DNA from 4 places in the Variovorax boronicumulans genome. Region 1 is predicted to be linked to each of the others. Evidence: predicted binding sites of a transcription regulator. Region 1 holds the regulator's gene; each other region holds the start of a gene.
What was found. The regulator LexA, encoded in region 1, represses DNA repair genes until DNA is damaged. The targets are predictions, from matches to a motif close to ACTGTATNNNNATACAGT.
Positions count from the first base shown of each region.

Region 2: a site for LexA is predicted at 2,346-2,363, ahead of VHAB30_RS23635 (ATP-dependent helicase). Genes of this name have one in related genera too.
Region 3: a site for LexA is predicted at 1,796-1,813, ahead of recA (recombinase RecA). Genes of this name have one in related genera too.
Region 4: a site for LexA is predicted at 2,516-2,533, ahead of imuA (translesion DNA synthesis-associated protein ImuA). Genes of this name have one in related genera too.

Region 1 covers NZ_BKDH01000001.1:2,443,954-2,448,081, reverse strand. The annotation lists gene VHAB30_RS11190 (MFS transporter) at 1-50, opposite strand, end outside; gene VHAB30_RS11185 (D-2-hydroxyacid dehydrogenase family protein) at 55-1,062, opposite strand; gene VHAB30_RS11180 (hypothetical protein) at 1,221-1,604, opposite strand; gene lexA (transcriptional repressor LexA) at 1,746-2,429, opposite strand; gene VHAB30_RS11170 (asparaginase) at 2,503-3,489, shown strand; gene adk (adenylate kinase) at 3,520-4,128, opposite strand, start outside.
Region 2 covers NZ_BKDH01000003.1:205,215-209,342, reverse strand. The annotation lists gene VHAB30_RS23650 (5'-methylthioadenosine/adenosylhomocysteine nucleosidase) at 1-346, shown strand, start outside; gene VHAB30_RS23645 (YoaK family protein) at 356-1,108, opposite strand; gene corA (magnesium/cobalt transporter CorA) at 1,164-2,150, opposite strand; gene VHAB30_RS23635 (ATP-dependent helicase) at 2,376-4,128, shown strand, end outside.
Region 3 covers NZ_BKDH01000004.1:304,332-308,459, forward strand. The annotation lists gene VHAB30_RS26460 (hypothetical protein) at 1-481, shown strand, start outside; gene VHAB30_RS26465 (response regulator transcription factor) at 508-1,182, opposite strand; gene VHAB30_RS26470 (MarR family winged helix-turn-helix transcriptional regulator) at 1,245-1,730, opposite strand; gene recA (recombinase RecA) at 1,877-2,986, shown strand; gene recX (recombination regulator RecX) at 3,047-3,520, shown strand; gene VHAB30_RS26485 (SRPBCC family protein) at 3,534-3,932, shown strand; gene yiaA (inner membrane protein YiaA) at 3,945-4,128, opposite strand, start outside.
Region 4 covers NZ_BKDH01000001.1:2,876,454-2,880,581, forward strand. The annotation lists gene VHAB30_RS13190 (error-prone DNA polymerase) at 1-399, opposite strand, end outside; gene VHAB30_RS13195 (Y-family DNA polymerase) at 392-1,735, opposite strand; gene imuA (translesion DNA synthesis-associated protein ImuA) at 1,704-2,501, opposite strand; gene VHAB30_RS13205 (ABC transporter substrate-binding protein) at 2,613-3,740, shown strand; gene VHAB30_RS13210 (aldo/keto reductase) at 3,818-4,128, shown strand, end outside.

The DNA of each region.
Region 1 (4,128 bases):
CCGGCCAGCAGCGCCCAGAGCGCGCCTCGCTGCGGCGCGGGCCGGCTCATGCGTTCACCGCCGGACCTGCAGCGCGCCGGGGTTCACGATGTTCGTGGGGTTGCCCTTGATGAAGCTCACGACGTTGTCGAACGCCTGGCCGAAGTAGCTTTCGTAGCTTTCCTGCTCGACGTAGCCGATGTGCGGCGTGCAGATGCAGTTCTCCAGGCGCAGCAGCGCATGGCCCTGCAGCGGCGGTTCGCTCTCGAACACGTCGATGGCCGCCAGCCCGGGGCGGCCGCGGTTGAGCGCGGCCAGCAGGGCATCGGCTTCCACCAGCTCGGCGCGCGAGGTGTTGACGAACAGCGCCGTCGGCTTCATGCGCGAGAGGTCTTCGAGCTTGACGAGGCCCTGGGTGTCCTCGTTGAGCCGCAGGTGCACCGACAGCACGTCGGCGGCCGCAAAGAATTCGTGGCGGTTCTGTGCCACCTGGAAGCCGTCGGAGCGCGCCTTGGCGCAGCTGGCCTCGCGGCCCCAGATCACGACCTGCATGCCGAAGGCCTGCCCGTAGCGGGCCACCAGCTGGCCGATGCGGCCGTAGCCCCAGATGCACAGCGTCTTGCCCTTGAGCACCGAGCCCATGCCGAAATTCGGAGGCATCGACGCCGACTTGAGGCCCGACTGCTGCCAGGCCCCGTGCTTGAGGTTGCTGATGTACTGCGGCAGGCGGCGCATGGCCGCCATGATCAGCGCCCAGGTGAGTTCGGCGGGCGCCTGCGGCGAGCCTGAGCCCTCGGCCACCGCCACACCGCGTTCGGTGCAGGCCGTGACGTCGATGTGGCCGCCGACGCGCCCGGTCTGGGAAATCAGCTTGAGCTTGGGCAGCTTCTCGATGAGCTGGCGGGAGATCTGGCTGCGCTCGCGGATGAGCACGATGACGTCCGCATCCTTGAGGCGAACCGACAGTTGGCCGATGCCCTTGACCGTGTTGGTGTAGACCTTGGCGGCGTAAGCGTCCAGCTTGGCAGCGCACTGCAGCTTGCGCACGGCGTCCTGGTAGTCGTCGAGGATCACAATGTTCATGGCATGCCATTGTGCCTCGCAGCATCGGCACGTCGCACGTGTGAACGTTTGGATACCCGGTGCCAGATGGCGGCCGGAAGGCCTGTTTCAGGCCGTTGGGGGTGAATCCGCCGTGCGCGTGCGGGGCGCGCAGGCACGGCGGGTTCGTTTGCACTTTCTCAGTGCAGGTGGCTGGGGCGGGGCGTGCCGCTGCCTGTTTCCGCGGCTTCCAATGCGGCGAGCCGGTCGAGTTCGGCGCACACGTCGGCCATGCGGCCGGAAATCACGACCCGGTTGGCGCAGCCGCGCTGCGTGCCTTGGCGGTCGACCACGCGGACCACGCGCAGCGGACGGGCGGGCGCTGCGGCGGCGGATGGCGAACTGGCAGGCGCGGAGCCGCCAGCGGGGCGCGCCGTGCAGGCGGGGCGGATGGCCACGTAGCGCAGGCCGGCGGCTGTGTCGCTGCTGTCACCGTGCGACGGGCGACGAGCGGGCATCCAGCGGGTGGCCAGCGATTGCAGGGGCGACCAGAGGTCGGCGATGGCGAGGAGGGCGATTCCCATGTGAACTCCAAAAAAGTATGAGGTTGAACACAGGCAGGATTTCTTGAATCGGCCACGACAGGGTGATGGCGACTTCGCGCCATACGCCCGCCACCTGTCGCGGCCGGATGAGGTGCTGCTTGTGGGCAGCAGGCCCGGGGCCTACATCAGCATCGTGTTGCGGATGAGGCCGACCGCGAGGCCTTCGATTTCGAAGGGCTCGCCGGGCTGGACGATGATGGTCGGGTAGTCGGGGTTCTCGGCGTGCAGCTCGATCACCTGCTTGTTGCGCTTCAGGCGCTTCACGGTGACTTCTTCGCCCAGGCGGGCCACCACGATCTGGCCGTTGCGCGCTTCCTTCGTGGCCTGCACGGCGAGCAGGTCGCCGTCCATGATGCCGGCGTCGCGCATCGACATGCCGCGCACCTTGAGCAGGTAGTCGGGCTGGCGCTGGAACAGCGTGTTCTCGACGTAGTAGGTCTGGTCGACGTGCTCTTGCGCGAGGATGGGCGAACCCGCCGCGACACGGCCGATGAGCGGCAGCGCGAGCTGGGCCATGCCGGGCAGCGAAAGCGAGAACTGGCTGCCTTCGCGGTGGCGCGTTTCGTGGAGCGAGCGCAGCGCATCGCCCTTGAGGCGGATGCCGCGCGAGGTGCCGCTGACGAGTTCGATCACTCCCTTGCGGGCCAGGGCCTGCAGGTGCTCCTCGGCGGCGTTGGCCGACTTGAAGCCCAGCTCGTTGGCGATTTCGGCGCGCGTAGGCGGCGCACCGGTGCGTGCGATGGCGGCCTGGATCAGGTCCAGGATCTGCTGCTGGCGGGCGGTAAGCTTCACTGCGAACTGCATAGTGGTTTCCTTGCGGCACTGGCTAGATATCCAGTACCTGTATTTTTAACCAGTTTTCAAAAGTTGACAAGCCATGACTCATTCCTCTTTGTCCGGGACGCGCCGCGTGGTCGTGCTGGGCACCGGCGGCACCATTGCCGGCAAGGCCGCCAGCAGCGGCGACAACATCGGCTACACCGCCGGACAGGTGGGCGTGGCGGACCTGCTGGGCGGCATCGAGGCGCCGGCCGGCGTGGCGCTGGTGGCGGAGCAGGTCGCGCAGCTCGACAGCAAGGACATGGACGCCGACACCTGGCGCCAGCTGGCCGCGCGCTGTGTGCACTGGCTGGCGCAGCCCGACGTGGCGGGCATCGTGGTCACGCACGGCACCGACACGCTGGAGGAAACCGCCTTCTTCCTGTACGCCGTGCTGGCGCCCGCCAAGCCGGTGGTGCTGACGTGTGCGATGCGTCCGGCGACGGCGCTGTCGCCTGATGGCCCGCAGAACGTGCGCGACGCGCTCGTGGTGGCCGCGACGCCCGGCGCGCAGGGCGTGACCGTGGTGTGCGCGGGCACGATCCACAGCGGCCTCGATGTGCAGAAGGTGCACACCTACCGTCTCGATGCCTTCGCGTCGGGCGATGCGGGGCCGGTCGGCTATGTGGAGGAGGGCGAAGTGCGGCGCGTGCGTGCGTGGCCGCAGGGCGCGCCGTTCGATGCGGCGCGGCTGGAGGCGGTATCGAAGCCGTGGCCCCGCGTCGAGATCGTCATGAGCCACGCGGGCGCGAGCGGTGCGATCGTGGAGGCGCTGCTGCTCCCGTTGGCTGAGCCCTTGCGCGGACTGGTCGTGGCCACGACCGGCAACGGCACCGTGCACCACGCGCTGGAAGCTGCAGCGCTGAAGGCGCAGGACAGCGGCTTGGTGGTGTTGCGCGCCACACGCTGTGCGAACGGACGCATCCTGCCGAAACCCGGTGACGGGCTGCGGGACGCGGGCGCACTCACGCCGGTGAAGGCGCGGGTCGCGCTGGTGCTGGAACTGTTGGGAGTGGCCGCCCTGCCGGAGGCGGAGGGCGGCTAGGAGAAAGAGGCTGACGAATCAGCCGCTGAATCAGCTGTTCAGTGCGGCAAGCGCGCGCTGCGTGATCTCGTCGACCGTGCCCACGCCCTGGATGGCGCGGTACTTCGGCGCGGCGGCCGGGTCGGTCTTGGCCCAGGCCGAGTAATAGTCGACCAGCGGACGGGTCTGCTGGCTGTAGACGTCGAGCCGCTTGCGCACGGTCTCTTCCTTGTCGTCTTCGCGCTGGATCAGCTCTTCACCGGTCACGTCATCCTTGCCTTCCACCTTCGGCGGATTGAATTTGACGTGGTAGGTGCGGCCCGATGCCGGGTGCGAGCGGCGGCCGCTCATGCGTTCGATGATGTCGCCGAAGGGCACGTCGATCTCGAGCACGTAGTCGAGCTTCACGCCGGCCGCCTTCATGGCGTCGGCCTGCGGAATGGTGCGCGGGAAGCCGTCGAACAGGAAACCGCCGTTGCAGTCGGGCTGCGCGATGCGTTCCTTCACGAGGTTGATGATCAGGTCGTCGCTGACCAGTGCACCCGAATCCATGATCGTCTTGGCCTGCAGCCCGAGGGGGGTGCCTGCCTTGACGGCGGCGCGCAACATGTCGCCGGTCGAGATTTGGGGAATGCCGTATTTCTGGCAGATGAAGGTCGC
Region 2 (4,128 bases), on a different contig from region 1:
GGTGGGCCTGGTGGGGCAGAAGGCTGTCGATGAGTTCCATCTGCGGTCGCCGAAGGTGCATCGCGGCTTGCTGATCAGCGGCGACCGTTTCGTGTCGACCTCCGCGGAGTGTGGGACCCTGCAGCGCTCGCTGCCCGACGCGCTCGCCGTCGAGATGGAGGGAGCGGCCATGGCGCAGGCCTGCCACGACTACGGCGTGCCCTTCGCGGCGCTGCGAACCATCTCGGACCGCGCCGACGACGCCGCGCACGGCGACTTCACGCGCTTCGTGGCCGAGGTGGCGAGCCGCTACAGCCTCGCGCTGGTCGACGCCTGGCTCGCCGCCCTGCCGCGCGACGCGGCCTGAAGAACCCGCCTACGGCGCGAGCCGGCGCAGCTGCGGCAGGTCGCGCAGCAGCGGCGGGATCGACAGCGCCAGCAGCAGCGCAGCCAGCGGCACGACGCAGATGAAGCCCACGTGCTTGAAGCCCAGCGCACCCACGGCCCCGCCGAGCACGAACATGGCGACCAGGCCGCCGCAGCGGCGCAGCCGGCTGCGGTCGTGGCGCACTGGCAGCGGCGTGGACGGTGCGCGCCGGTTCCAGTAGAGCATCTTGCCCAGCTCAATCCCTACGTCGGTGATGTTGCCGGTCATGTGGGTGGTGCGTGTGCTGCCGCCCGAGGTCTTCGACGCCACGGCGTTCTGCAGGCCCATGATGAACGACAGCAGCAGCACCGTGAGCGGCACCGCGAACGGCGTGGCCCAGGTCAGCGTGATGGCGCCGGCGAGCCCGAACGGGAACATCAGCGCGGCCTCCAGCAGCAGCGGCAGCGCATACACGCCATGGAGCCGGTGCTGCCGCGCCCAGTTCACCAACACCGCGCAGACCGCGGCGCCGCTCACGAACGCCAGGATCGCGCCCAGCGCGTTCAGCAGCAGCGTGAGGTTGCCCAGCACCATGCCGTCCGCCAGCTGCGAGGCGAAGCCGCTCATGTGCGAGGTGTACATGTGCAGCACGAGGAAGCCGCCCGCATTGATGGCGCCGGCGTTGAAGGCCAGCAGCAGTCCGAGCGCGGTGTTCGTCGACGGCGCGCGGTGGCGGTTGGTGAGGAAACGAAGTCTGCGCACGGGGCTCTCCAGGTCAGCTGCCTGCCGGCAGCCACTCTAGCACCCAGTACAGCGACTACTTGAGCCAGCCGCGCCGGCGGAAGTACCACATCGGCACCAGCGCGCTCGCGGCCATCAGTGCGATGGCGTAGGGGTAGCCCATGGCCCAGTCGAGCTCGGGCATGAACTTGAAGTTCATGCCGTAGATGCTCGCGATCAGCGTGGGCGGCAGCAGCGCGACGCTGGCCACCGAGAAGATCTTGATGGTCTTGTTCTGGTTGATGTTGATGAAACCGACGGTCGCATCCATCAGGAAGTTGATCTTGTCGAAGAGGAAGGCCGTGTGGTTGTCCAGCGATTCGATGTCGCGCAGGATCTGTCGCGCCTCTTCGAACTGCTCGGCGTTGAGCATCTTGCTGCGCATCATGAAGCTCACGGCGCGGCGCGTGTCCATCACATTGCGGCGGATGCGGCCGTTCAAGTCTTCCTGCCGCGCGATGGCGCCGAGCACCTCGCCGGCCAGCTCGTCGCTGACGTTGCCCGACAGCACTTTCTTGCCCGCCACCTCGAGCTCGTCGTAGATGTTCTCCAGCGTGTCGGCCGAGTATTCGGCGTCGGCGTCGAAGAGCTTGAGCATCACTTCCTTGGCGTCTTCGATCAGTCCCGGCGCGCGGCGTGCGCGCATGCGCAGCAGGCGGAACACGGGCACGTCTTCGTCGTGGATCGAGAACAGCACGCCGCGGCTGCGCAGGTCGGTGTTGTGCTGGTTGAGGATGAAGGCGACGCGCACCGTGCGCGGGTCTTCGTCGTCGTCGATCAAGAAGTCGGAGCGGATGTGCAGCTCGCCGTTGTCTTCCTCGTAGAAGCGCGCCGATTCCTCGATGTCCTCGTCCATCGCGTCTTCGGGAATCGAGAGGCCGTAGTACTGCTTGATCCAGCGCTTTTCCTCGAGCGTGGGCGACTCGAGGTCGACCCAGATCGGCTGGAACTTGGAGAGCTCTTCGAGCGACTCGATCTCTTCCTGGACGAGGCGGCCGTTGGCGAGCGTAAAGATGTTGAGCATGGGCTCACTCCCGGGGATGACTGAACGATGGGCGAGGGAGGGGCGCTTTCAATTCCCGCAGACCCGGCGTCAGTACATCATGCGCGGCGTCGGATGGGAGTTGAAAGCTGCCGAGACGGGGCGGTTTCCATGGGGAGTCTCCGGTTGCAGCGAGGCGCGATTATGTCACCGGCCACTGGGGCACAAGGCGCGTGGACTGGACGGACATACAGTAAAGTCGTGCTCATGCAGACCCCTGCGTCCCCCGTTCTTTCCACCCCCCCGAAGACGCAAGCCGAGCGCCTGGCCGCGGCGCTCGCCGCGCTCAACGACGACCAGCGCGCGGCGGTCGAGCACGGCGTGGGCACGGCAGTCGGCGCCGACCACCGGCCGCTGCTCGTGATCGCCGGCGCGGGCTCGGGCAAGACCAGCACGCTGGCGCACCGCGTGGCGCACCTGATCGCCGACGGGGTCGATCCGCAGCGGCTGCTGCTGCTCACCTTCTCGCGCCGCGCCGCGCAGGAAATGGAGCGCCGCGCGGGCCAGGTGCTGGCGCGCGTGCTGGGCCTGAAGTCGGAGCGCCCGCCCGCGCTGCCGTGGGCCGGCACCTTCCACGGCATCGGGGCGCGGCTGCTGCGCGAGTACGCCGCGCAGATCGGGCTGGACGAGAACTTCACCATCCACGACCGCGGCGACGCCGAAGACCTCATGGGGCTGGTGCGACACGAGCTGGGCCTGTCCTCCACGGTCAACCGCTTCCCGCGCAAGGGCACCTGCCTGTCGATCTACTCGCGCTGCGTGAACACGCGCGCGCCGCTGGCCGCCGTGCTGAAGGACAGCTTTCCCTGGTGCGCCGAGTGGGAGGCGCAGCTCAAGACGCTGTTCGGCGCCTACGTCGAGGCCAAGCAGCAGCAGAACGTGCTCGACTACGACGACCTGCTGCTCTATTGGGCCGAGATGGTCGCCGAGCCCGCGCTGGCCGCGCACGTCGGCGCGCGCTTCGACCACGTGCTGGTCGACGAGTACCAGGACACCAACCTGCTGCAGGCCGAGATCCTGCGCGCGATGAAGCCCGATGGGCGCGGCGTGACGGTGGTGGGCGACGACGCGCAGTCGATCTACTCGTTCCGCGGCGCGACGGTGCGCAACATCCTCGACTTTCCCTCGCAGTTCTCGCAAGAGGCACGCATCGTCACGCTGGAGCGCAACTACCGCTCGACGCAGCCGATCCTCGACGTGTCGAACCGCGTCATCGCGCAGGCCGCCGAGCGGCACGCCAAGACGCTCTGGACCGACAAGCCCTCGGCCGGCAAGCCGGTGCTGGTGCTCGTGCCCGACGAGGCCGGGCAGGCGCGCTGGGTGGCCGACAGGATCCTGGCGCACCGCGAGGGCGGGCTGGCGCTGAAGTCGCAGGCGGTGCTGTTTCGCACCTCGTCGCACAGCGCGGCGCTCGAGCTGGAACTGGCGCGGCGCAACATCCCGTTCGTGAAGTTCGGCGGGCTCAAGTTCCTCGAGGCCTCGCACGTGAAGGACCTGCTCGCGGTGCTGCGTTTCGCGCAGAACCCGCGCGGGCGCATGGCGGGCTTCCGGGTCACGCAGCTCATCCCCGGCGTGGGCCCGGTCACCGGCACGCGCCTGCTCGACGCGATGGACCAGGCGGCCGACCCGGCCGCGGCCGTGCGCGACTTCGTGCCGCCGTCGGCCGCGCGCGAACAGTGGGCCGACTTTGCCCAGGCCTACGCCGCCTTGCGCGCGCCGTCGCTGCAGTGGCCGGCCGATGTGGAGGTGGCCATGCAGTGGTACCAGCCGCACCTGGAGCGGCTGTACGAAGACACCTCGGGCGTGCGCCGCGCCGACGTCGAGCAGCTGGCGCGGCTGGCGGCCGGCTATGGCTCGCGCGAGCGCTTTCTCACCGAACTCACGCTCGACCCGCCCGAGGCCACCAGCGACCGGCCCGGCCCGCCTTCGCTCGACGAGGACTACCTGATCCTGTCGACCA
Region 3 (4,128 bases), on a different contig from region 1:
GTCGGTGGATGGCACCTACGCCTACGACAACCGCAGGCCGTCCGATGTCGGCCCGCTGGCCTACACGATCGAGAACGCGCTGGCGGTGTCGCAGGCGAGCATGACCGGCACGTGGTCCAACACCGACAGCAGCCCGAGCCTGGGCGTGACGGTGCAGGTCGATGGCCAGGGCGTGTTCACCGGCAGCACGAGCGGCGTGCAGATCGGCCAGTGCACGCTCTCGGGCACCGTCGCCCTGGCGCAGCCCGGCTCGGCCAAGAACATGTACAGCCTCACGCTGAAGGCCGTGAATGCCGCCACGGCCAGCACCAACGATTGCAAGCTCACCCCCGCCGCCACCGGCAGCTATGCCGGGCCGGCCATCATCGGGCTGGTGCCGGCGGGCGTGTACGACAGCAACGGCTACTTCCGCAGCCTCATGTTCCTGATCCGTTCGAACACCGGCGCCACGCTGCTCGTCAACCTGCGCAAGCAGCCCTGACGGCATTTCGCGCGGGCAGGGCACGCTCAACCGGGAATCTTCTCGAGGCAGTAGCCCAGCCCGCGCACCGTCGCGATGCGCACCGGTCCCTTCTCGATCTTCTTGCGCAGGCGGTGGATGTAGACCTCGATGGCGTTGATGCTCACCTCTTCGCCCCATTCGCACAGCCGGTCCACCAGCTGGTCCTTGCTGACCAGCCGGCCGGCGCGCTGCAGCAGCACCTCGAGCAGGCCCAGTTCGCGCGCCGACAGCTCGATCATCTTGCCGTCGATGGTCGCCACCCGGCCGGCCTGGTCGTAGACCAGCGGGCCGTGGCGGATCGCGTTGCTGGTGGCGCCCATGCCGCGCCGCGTGAGGGCGCGCACGCGCGCCTCGAGCTCCTGCAGGCTGAAGGGCTTGGCCATGTAGTCGTCGGCGCCGTGGTCCAGGCCCTTGACGCGCTCTTCCACGCTGTCGGCCGCCGTGAGCACCAGCACCGGCAGCTGCGAGCCGCGTGCGCGCAGGCGCTTGAGGATCTCGATGCCGTGCAGGCTGGGCAGCCCGAGGTCGAGGATCAGCAGGTCGAACTCGCTGTGGGTCATGAGCGCGGTGTCGGCCTGCGAGCCGTTGGCCACATGATCGACCGCCGCGCCCGAGGTGCGCAGGCTGCGCAGCAGGGCATCGGCCAGCACCTGGTCGTCTTCGGCAATCAGTATTCGCATGAGCCACCTCCGGCGGATTCAGGCGCCATGCCGGCGCAGTTCACATTTGTCTCAACGCGAGTCTAGCCCGCTGTATAGGCTTCGAGTCCGATGGTTACCACGGTGGCGATCTCGTCGCCCACGCTGGCGCGGAACTCGCGCTCGGTCTGCGTCACGGCGCGGCGGAAGGCGTCCAGCCAGGCCAGCCCGTCGGCCGTGAACAGCACGCGCCGCGCGCGCGCGTCGAGCGGGTCGGGCCCGCGCGTGACCAGCCCCCAGGCCTCGCACTGGTCGACCAGCGTGCCCATGGCCTGCTTGGTCATGCCGGCGCGCTCGGCCAGCTCGGTCAGGCGCGAGCCCTCGCGCGCCAGGTGCCGCGTGATGTGGATGTGCGCCGCGCTCACCTGCGCGCGCGCCGCCAGGTTGGACAGCGCCAGCGGCACGTCGATGTCGTGCGCCATGAGCGCCAGCACACGCTCGTCGAAGCGGCGCATCGCATGGCCCAGCAGGCGGCCCAGGTGGGTCTGGCGCCAGGCGTCGGGATCGGTGGGAAAGGCGGAGTCGGCCATGGCCTCAGATGGTAAGGCAAACTGACTTTAAAGTGGGTTTGCGAAACGTCATGAGCCCCTACACTACTGTTCAAGCATCCAGCCTGTGGTTAAAAGCAGATGGATGAACCCCGACACAAACCGTTGATATTCAAGGAGATTTCCACATGGACGCAGTCGTCAAGGGCGCAAGCATCTCGGTCGCCAACAGTGAAAAGGCCAAGGCCCTGCAGGCCGCGCTGGCCCAGATCGAAAAGCAGTTCGGCAAGGGCACGATCATGCGCCTGGGCGAAGGCGAGGCGCTGGAAGACATCCAGGTGGTGTCCACCGGCTCGCTGGGCCTGGACATCGCCCTGGGCGTCGGCGGCCTGCCCCGTGGCCGCGTCGTTGAAATCTACGGCCCGGAATCCTCGGGCAAGACCACGCTCACGCTGCAGGTGATTGCCTCCATGCAGAAGCAGGCCGGCACCTGCGCCTTCGTCGACGCCGAGCACGCGCTCGACGTGCAGTACGCCCAGAAGCTCGGCGTGAACCTGTCCGACCTGCTGATCAGCCAGCCCGACACCGGCGAGCAGGCCCTGGAAATCGTCGACTCGCTGGTGCGCTCGGGCGCCGTCGACCTGATCGTGGTCGACTCGGTGGCCGCGCTCACGCCCAAGGCCGAAATCGAAGGCGAAATGGGCGACTCGCTGCCCGGCCTGCAGGCCCGCCTGATGAGCCAGGCGCTGCGCAAGCTCACGGCCACGATCAAGAAGACCAACTGCATGGTCATCTTCATCAACCAGATCCGCATGAAGATCGGCGTGATGTTCGGCTCGCCCGAAACCACCACCGGCGGCAACGCGCTGAAGTTCTACGCCTCGGTGCGCCTGGACATCCGCCGCATCGGCACCATCAAGAAGGGCGACGAGGCCATCGGCAACGAAACCAAGGTGAAGGTGGTGAAGAACAAGGTGTCGCCCCCGTTCAAGACGGCCGAGTTCGACATCCTGTTCGGCGAAGGCATCAGCCGCGAGGGCGAGATCATCGACATGGGCGTGAACGCCAAGATCATCGACAAGTCGGGTGCCTGGTACGCCTACAACGGCGAGAAGATCGGCCAGGGCCGCGACAACGCCCGCGAATTCCTGCGCGAGAACCCCGACCTGTCGCGCGAGATCGAGAACAAGGTGCGCGAGTCGCTAGGCATTCCGCTGCTCGCGGCCGACGCCGGCACCGAACCCGAGAAGGCCGAGAAGCCCGCCAAGGCCTCGAAGTCCGACAAGGCGGCGGAGTAAGTTCGAGATAAGCGGCCTTCGCGCAGTGCGTGGGCCGCGTGAGCGACCCACCACCCCCGAATGGCCTTCAGTGCCCCCTCCCTCAAAGGCCGCGCCCTGCGCCTCCTGAGCCAGCGCGAGCATTCGCGCGCGGAGCTGGAGCGCAAGCTCGCGAAGCACGAGGAAGAGCCCGGCACGCTGGCGAAGGCGCTCGACGAGCTGGCAGCCAAGGACTTCATCAGCGAGCCACGCGTGGTCGCCTCGGTGCTGCACCAGCGCGCCGCCCGTTCGGGCGCGTTGCGCGTGAAGCAGGAGCTGCAGGCCAAGGGCATCGCGCCCGAAGCCATCGCGCAGGCGGTGGCCGGCTTGCAGGAGACCGAAGTCGAGCGCGCCACGGCCCTGTGGCGCCGCCGCTTCGACGCGCCACCCGCCGATGCGAAGGAGCGCGCGAAACAGATGCGATTCCTGATGGCGCGCGGTTTCTCGGGCGCCGTCGTGTCCAAGGTGCTCAGGAGCGACTTCGATGACCCAAGCGACGACCCCAACGGCGAATGAAGGCGACGCGGCCTTGTCCCGCGTCATCACGCAGCGCGTGCAGTGCGAATGGCGCGACGCCTATGCGCTCGCGTCCGATCCGAAGCGGCTGCCCGACTGGGCCAGCGGCCTCGCGAAGAGTGCGCTGGTGCCGCACGGCGACCACTGGATCGTGCGCACGCCCGAAAGCGGCGAGGCCCGCATGCGCTTTGCGCCGCCCAACGACCTGGGCGTGCTCGACCACTGGGTGGCGCCCGAAGGCGTGCCCGAGGTCTACCTGCCGTTTCGCGTGATCGGCGTGGCGCCTGGCGTGTGCGAGCTGCAGTTCACGCTGCTGCGCCAGCCGCACATGGACGACGCGGCCTTTGCGCGCGATGCCGGATGGATCGCGCGCGACCTGCAGGCCCTGCGCCGCCTGCTCAAGGCGGGCTGAGCCCGGCCTGGCTTACTCGGTGGCCGTGACGTCGTCGGCCAGCGGGTTCTCGGCCTTGTACGCGGCGATGTCGCGCACGTTCTTCTGCACCGCCACCGCGCCGAACAGGCTCAGCAGGAAGGCCATGGCGTAGAAGCCCTTCTCGCTGGCGGCCAGCGAGGCGTTGAACAGGCCCACGGCCAGCAGGCCCACCGAC
Region 4 (4,128 bases), 430 kb from region 1:
TTCGGTGTCGTTCGCGATCACCACGAGCTTGAAGCGCTCGAAGCGGAACTCGCTGCCGAACAGCAGGCGGAATTCGGGGTGGCGCGGGATCGGCGACTCGTCCGGGTGCTCGCGCTCGTAGGTGTCCAGCTTGGCGGGCAGGTCGCGCAACGCGACATGCGCGCGCACGATGCCGGCCACCGAGCATTCGTCGGTGATGGCCAGCGCCGCGTAGCCGAGGTGGTAGGCGCGCTCGACCACCTCTTCGGGCGTCGATGCGCCGCGCTGGAAGCTGAAGTTCGTGAGGCAGTGCAGCTCGGCATAGCCGGGCAGGCCCGGCGCCGGGCGCAGCCGCTGCGGCAGCACATGCACCTTGGCGGGCTGGCGCTTGCGCTCTTCCTTGCCGCTCAGGTCAGGCATAGAAGCCTTGCAGGTACCAGCGCACCTCGCCCGAAGAAAAGCGCGTGGCGGGCCGCTCGCGAAAGATCCACACCAGGCCGGCCTCGGGGCTTTCGGCCACGTAGTAGTCGCGCATCGCGGGCTGGCCGCCGTCTTCCTCGCCGCCCCACCAGCCGGCCTCGACGCGCTGCGGCCCGACCAGCTTGCGCAGCGGCCCGCAGTAGCACGGGCGCTCGCCGTCCATCTCGAGCCGCAAGGGCTCGGGCAGCAGCCAGGGCGGGTAGATCGCATCGGGCTGCGAGGCGGCGTTCTTGCGGGCCTTGTCGGGTACCGGCGTTTTCTCTTTCTGCAACGCGGGCCGCCACCGCTGCTGGCGCTCGGGCCGGTGGTCGGCCTGCGCGAGCGGCACCACCACCTGGTCGGCGCCGAGCCGCACGCTGAGCCGTTCGACCATCTCGTGCAGCTTGTCGCCCTTGCGGTTGTCTTCCGGCAGGAAGCTGGTGCTGGCGCCGGCCAGCGGATCGGTTTCGAGCGTGCGCAGCTTCAGCCAGCTCGCGGGCGCGGCCAGCGTGGTGAGCGCGAGTTTTTCGGACAGCAGGCGGCGCAGGTGCGCCATGTCCTGCGTGGGCTCTGCCGTGCGCACGGTGAGTTGCTGGTGCGGCGGCAGGGTCACGCCGTTGAGGCGCCGCAGGTCGAGCGTCCATTGCAGCTCGAGCGCACGCGCGCCGCGCTGGCAGGCGCGCAGCCAGATCTGCAGCGCCGACAGCAGGCGGTTGGCCGACCACATGAGTTCGGGCCCGGTCTCGGCCAGCGCGGGCAGTTCGAGCTTCTGCTCGAACACGTCGGGCAGCGTGAGCCAGGCGTGGGTTTCGGGGCGCAGGCCCCAGGCGATGTCGAGCGCCTCGCGCAGCCCGGCGCCGAAGCGCCGCGCCAGCCCGCCGCGCGGCAGCGCCGCCACCTCGCCCCAGGTGCGGCAGCCCAGGCGCGCGAGCAGATCGAGGTGGCCCTGCGCGGCCGTCAGCGTGTCCAGCGGCAGGCCGGCCGGCACCTCGGCGGGCCGGTGCTCGTTGCGCGCGAACAGGCGCAACCGCGCCAGCGCGATCAGGCTGGTGGCGCCCTGCGCGCCGCGCATGCGCGCGTCGGGCGCGGGGTTGAGGGCCAGCAGCTGGCGCATCAGCGGCGCGCGACCGCCCCACAGGCGTTCGCAGGCCGAGACCTCGAGCATCAGCGCCTCGTCCTGCCAGGCGACGTGCGGCGTGAACTGCAGCGCCCACCAGCCCAGGGCTTCGGGCGGAGGCATGTCGGGGGCGTCGGCTTCTTCGGACTCAGACGACCACTGCAAGGCGATCCAGTGCATCCGGGCCTCCTTTCCATGCGTCGATGCGCACCACCGTGGCCGACGGCGCCGCGGCCGGCGCCACGGGCGGCTGCAGGCGCAGCTGGCGCCGCACGCGGGCGGCGGCCAGCAGCGCGCTCATGCGGGCATTGCGCGCCGGCACCCGCACCGGCGCGGCCAGCGGCGGGCCCCGGCGCTTGAGCAGGTGCAGCGCGATCTGCGCCGGATCGTCCGCGCAGCGTTCGGCACGCAGGCGCAGCCGCGCGGGCGAGGCCGACAGCGCCACCGACTCGGGCCGGCACACGAACAGCAGCACCTCGTGCTGTGCGGCGGCCAGCTGCAGCCGCCGTAGCTCGCCCACGCGGGCCTGCGGCAGCCAGGCGACGACGGCGGCGATCTCGGCGCAGCGCAGCGCCTGCTCGCAGGCCCACAGGCGCGCGGCCGGGGCGTCGCTGCGCACGCACATCAGCGCCTCCACCGGCAAGCCCTGCGCCGCCAGCGCGGTGCCGCAGGGTTCGTAGGGCGCGCCGACCAGCACCACCGGCCCGCCGCGCGCTTCCACGGCCTGCGCCAGCGCGGGCAGCAGCAGGCGCCAGACATGGGCTTCGGGCGTGGCCTGCAGCAGCTCCGTCATCGCGCCCACGGGCCAGCCGCCGCCGGGCAGCTCGGCGTCGAGCGCGGCATGCCCGGTGGCCACGACCTGCGCGTCGGCCAGGCCGAGTTCGTCGGCGTGCCAGACGCCGCGGCCCGCGGCGGTGGAAAAGGAGTCGAGGAAAGGGAGGCCCATGATTGCAGTTGTTAACTGTATTTTTATACAGTATTCCCCGGGTCGCAACCAGCGATCGATTTACCTGCGAAGGCCCGCGCCTTAAGATCGGTTTATTAACAATTAGTGACCATGAGACACAAAAAGATTCACCTGCGGTTTCTGGCCCTCGCCGCCCTCGTCTTCGCAGGGGCGCCTGCCTCGGCCCAGCCCGCCAAGCCGCTCCTGATCGGCCAGACCTACGTGCAGACCGGCCCGCTCGCGTCGCTGTCGACCGAGCCGCTGGTGGGCATCCGTGCCATGTTCACCGCGCTGAACGCGAGCGGCGGCGTCAACGGCCGCCCGGTCGAGCTGCGCCAGCTCGACGACGCCTACGACCCCGCCAAGGGCGCAGAAAACGTCAAGACCTTCGCGCGCGACGGCGCCGTGGGCGTGCTGATGCCCATCGGCACCTCGTCGGCGGTCGGTGCGCTGAAGGCGGCCAACGAGCTGAAGATTCCCGTCGTCGGCCCCTACACGGGCGCGGGTCCGGTGGTGAAGTTCAGCGAGTTCGGCTTTCCGGTGCGCATCAGCTTCGACGAGGAATACAGCCGCATCGTGAACCACCTGTTCACCATCGGCCTGTCGCGCATCGCCTTCGCGCACAACGACAACCCCGGCGCGCGCTCGGCGATGGAAAGCACGCAGAAGTTCATCGCCGAACGCGGCGACAAGATGGTCGGCAGCGTGGCCATCAAGAACGACGGCTCCGACGCGGCCGAGCGCGCCGCCGAGCTGGCCAAGCTCAAGCCCAAGGCCGTGGTGCTGTCGGCCACCAACGACGTGGCGGCGAAGTTCATCGCGGCCTACCGCGCGACCGGCGGCGAGACGGCCTTCTATTCGTTCTCCTTCCTGAATGGGCAAAAGCTCTTCCAGGACATCAGGAAGGATGCGGCCGGCGTGGTCATCTCGCAGGTCGTGCCCTACCCGTGGAACAGCGCGATGCCCGTCATCGCCGAGTACCAGGCGGCGATGAAGAAGATCGGCATGACCGAGTTCAGCTACGCGAGCCTGGAGGGCTACGTCACGGCCAAGGTCATGGTCGAAGGCCTGAAGCGCGCGGGCGCCAACCCGACGCCCGAGTCGCTGCAGAAGGGCCTGGAGTCGTTCAAGACGCTGGACCTCGGCGGCATCGCCGTGTCGTACCGGCCCGGCGAGCACCGCGGGCTGACCTTCTCCGAGCTCTCGATGCTCAAGGCCGACGGGCGCTACCTGCGCTGAGCCCTTCCGCCCGCCGGCATGGCGGGCGCAGAATTTCGTTCGTGACAACGCCCCTCACGAACGCACACCCTTACGCCCTGACGCGCGCCCGGTTGCTCCGACTGGGCGCAGCCCTGTGCGCGGGTGCCGCGCTCCCCTCCTTCGCCCAGCAGCAACCCGGCAGGCCCGCGATGCAGATGACCACCCGCCCCATTCCCTCCACGAAGGAAGCCCTGCCGGTCGTCGGCTGCGGCACCTGGATCGGCTTCGACCAGCGCCCCGGCACCGACGAATACAGGCGCCTGCCCGGCGTGCTCGATGCGCTCTTCGCGGCCGGCGGCACGGTGATCGACAGCTCGCCGATGTACGGCCGCTCCGAGGAAACCACCGGCGAACTGCTGGCCGCCGC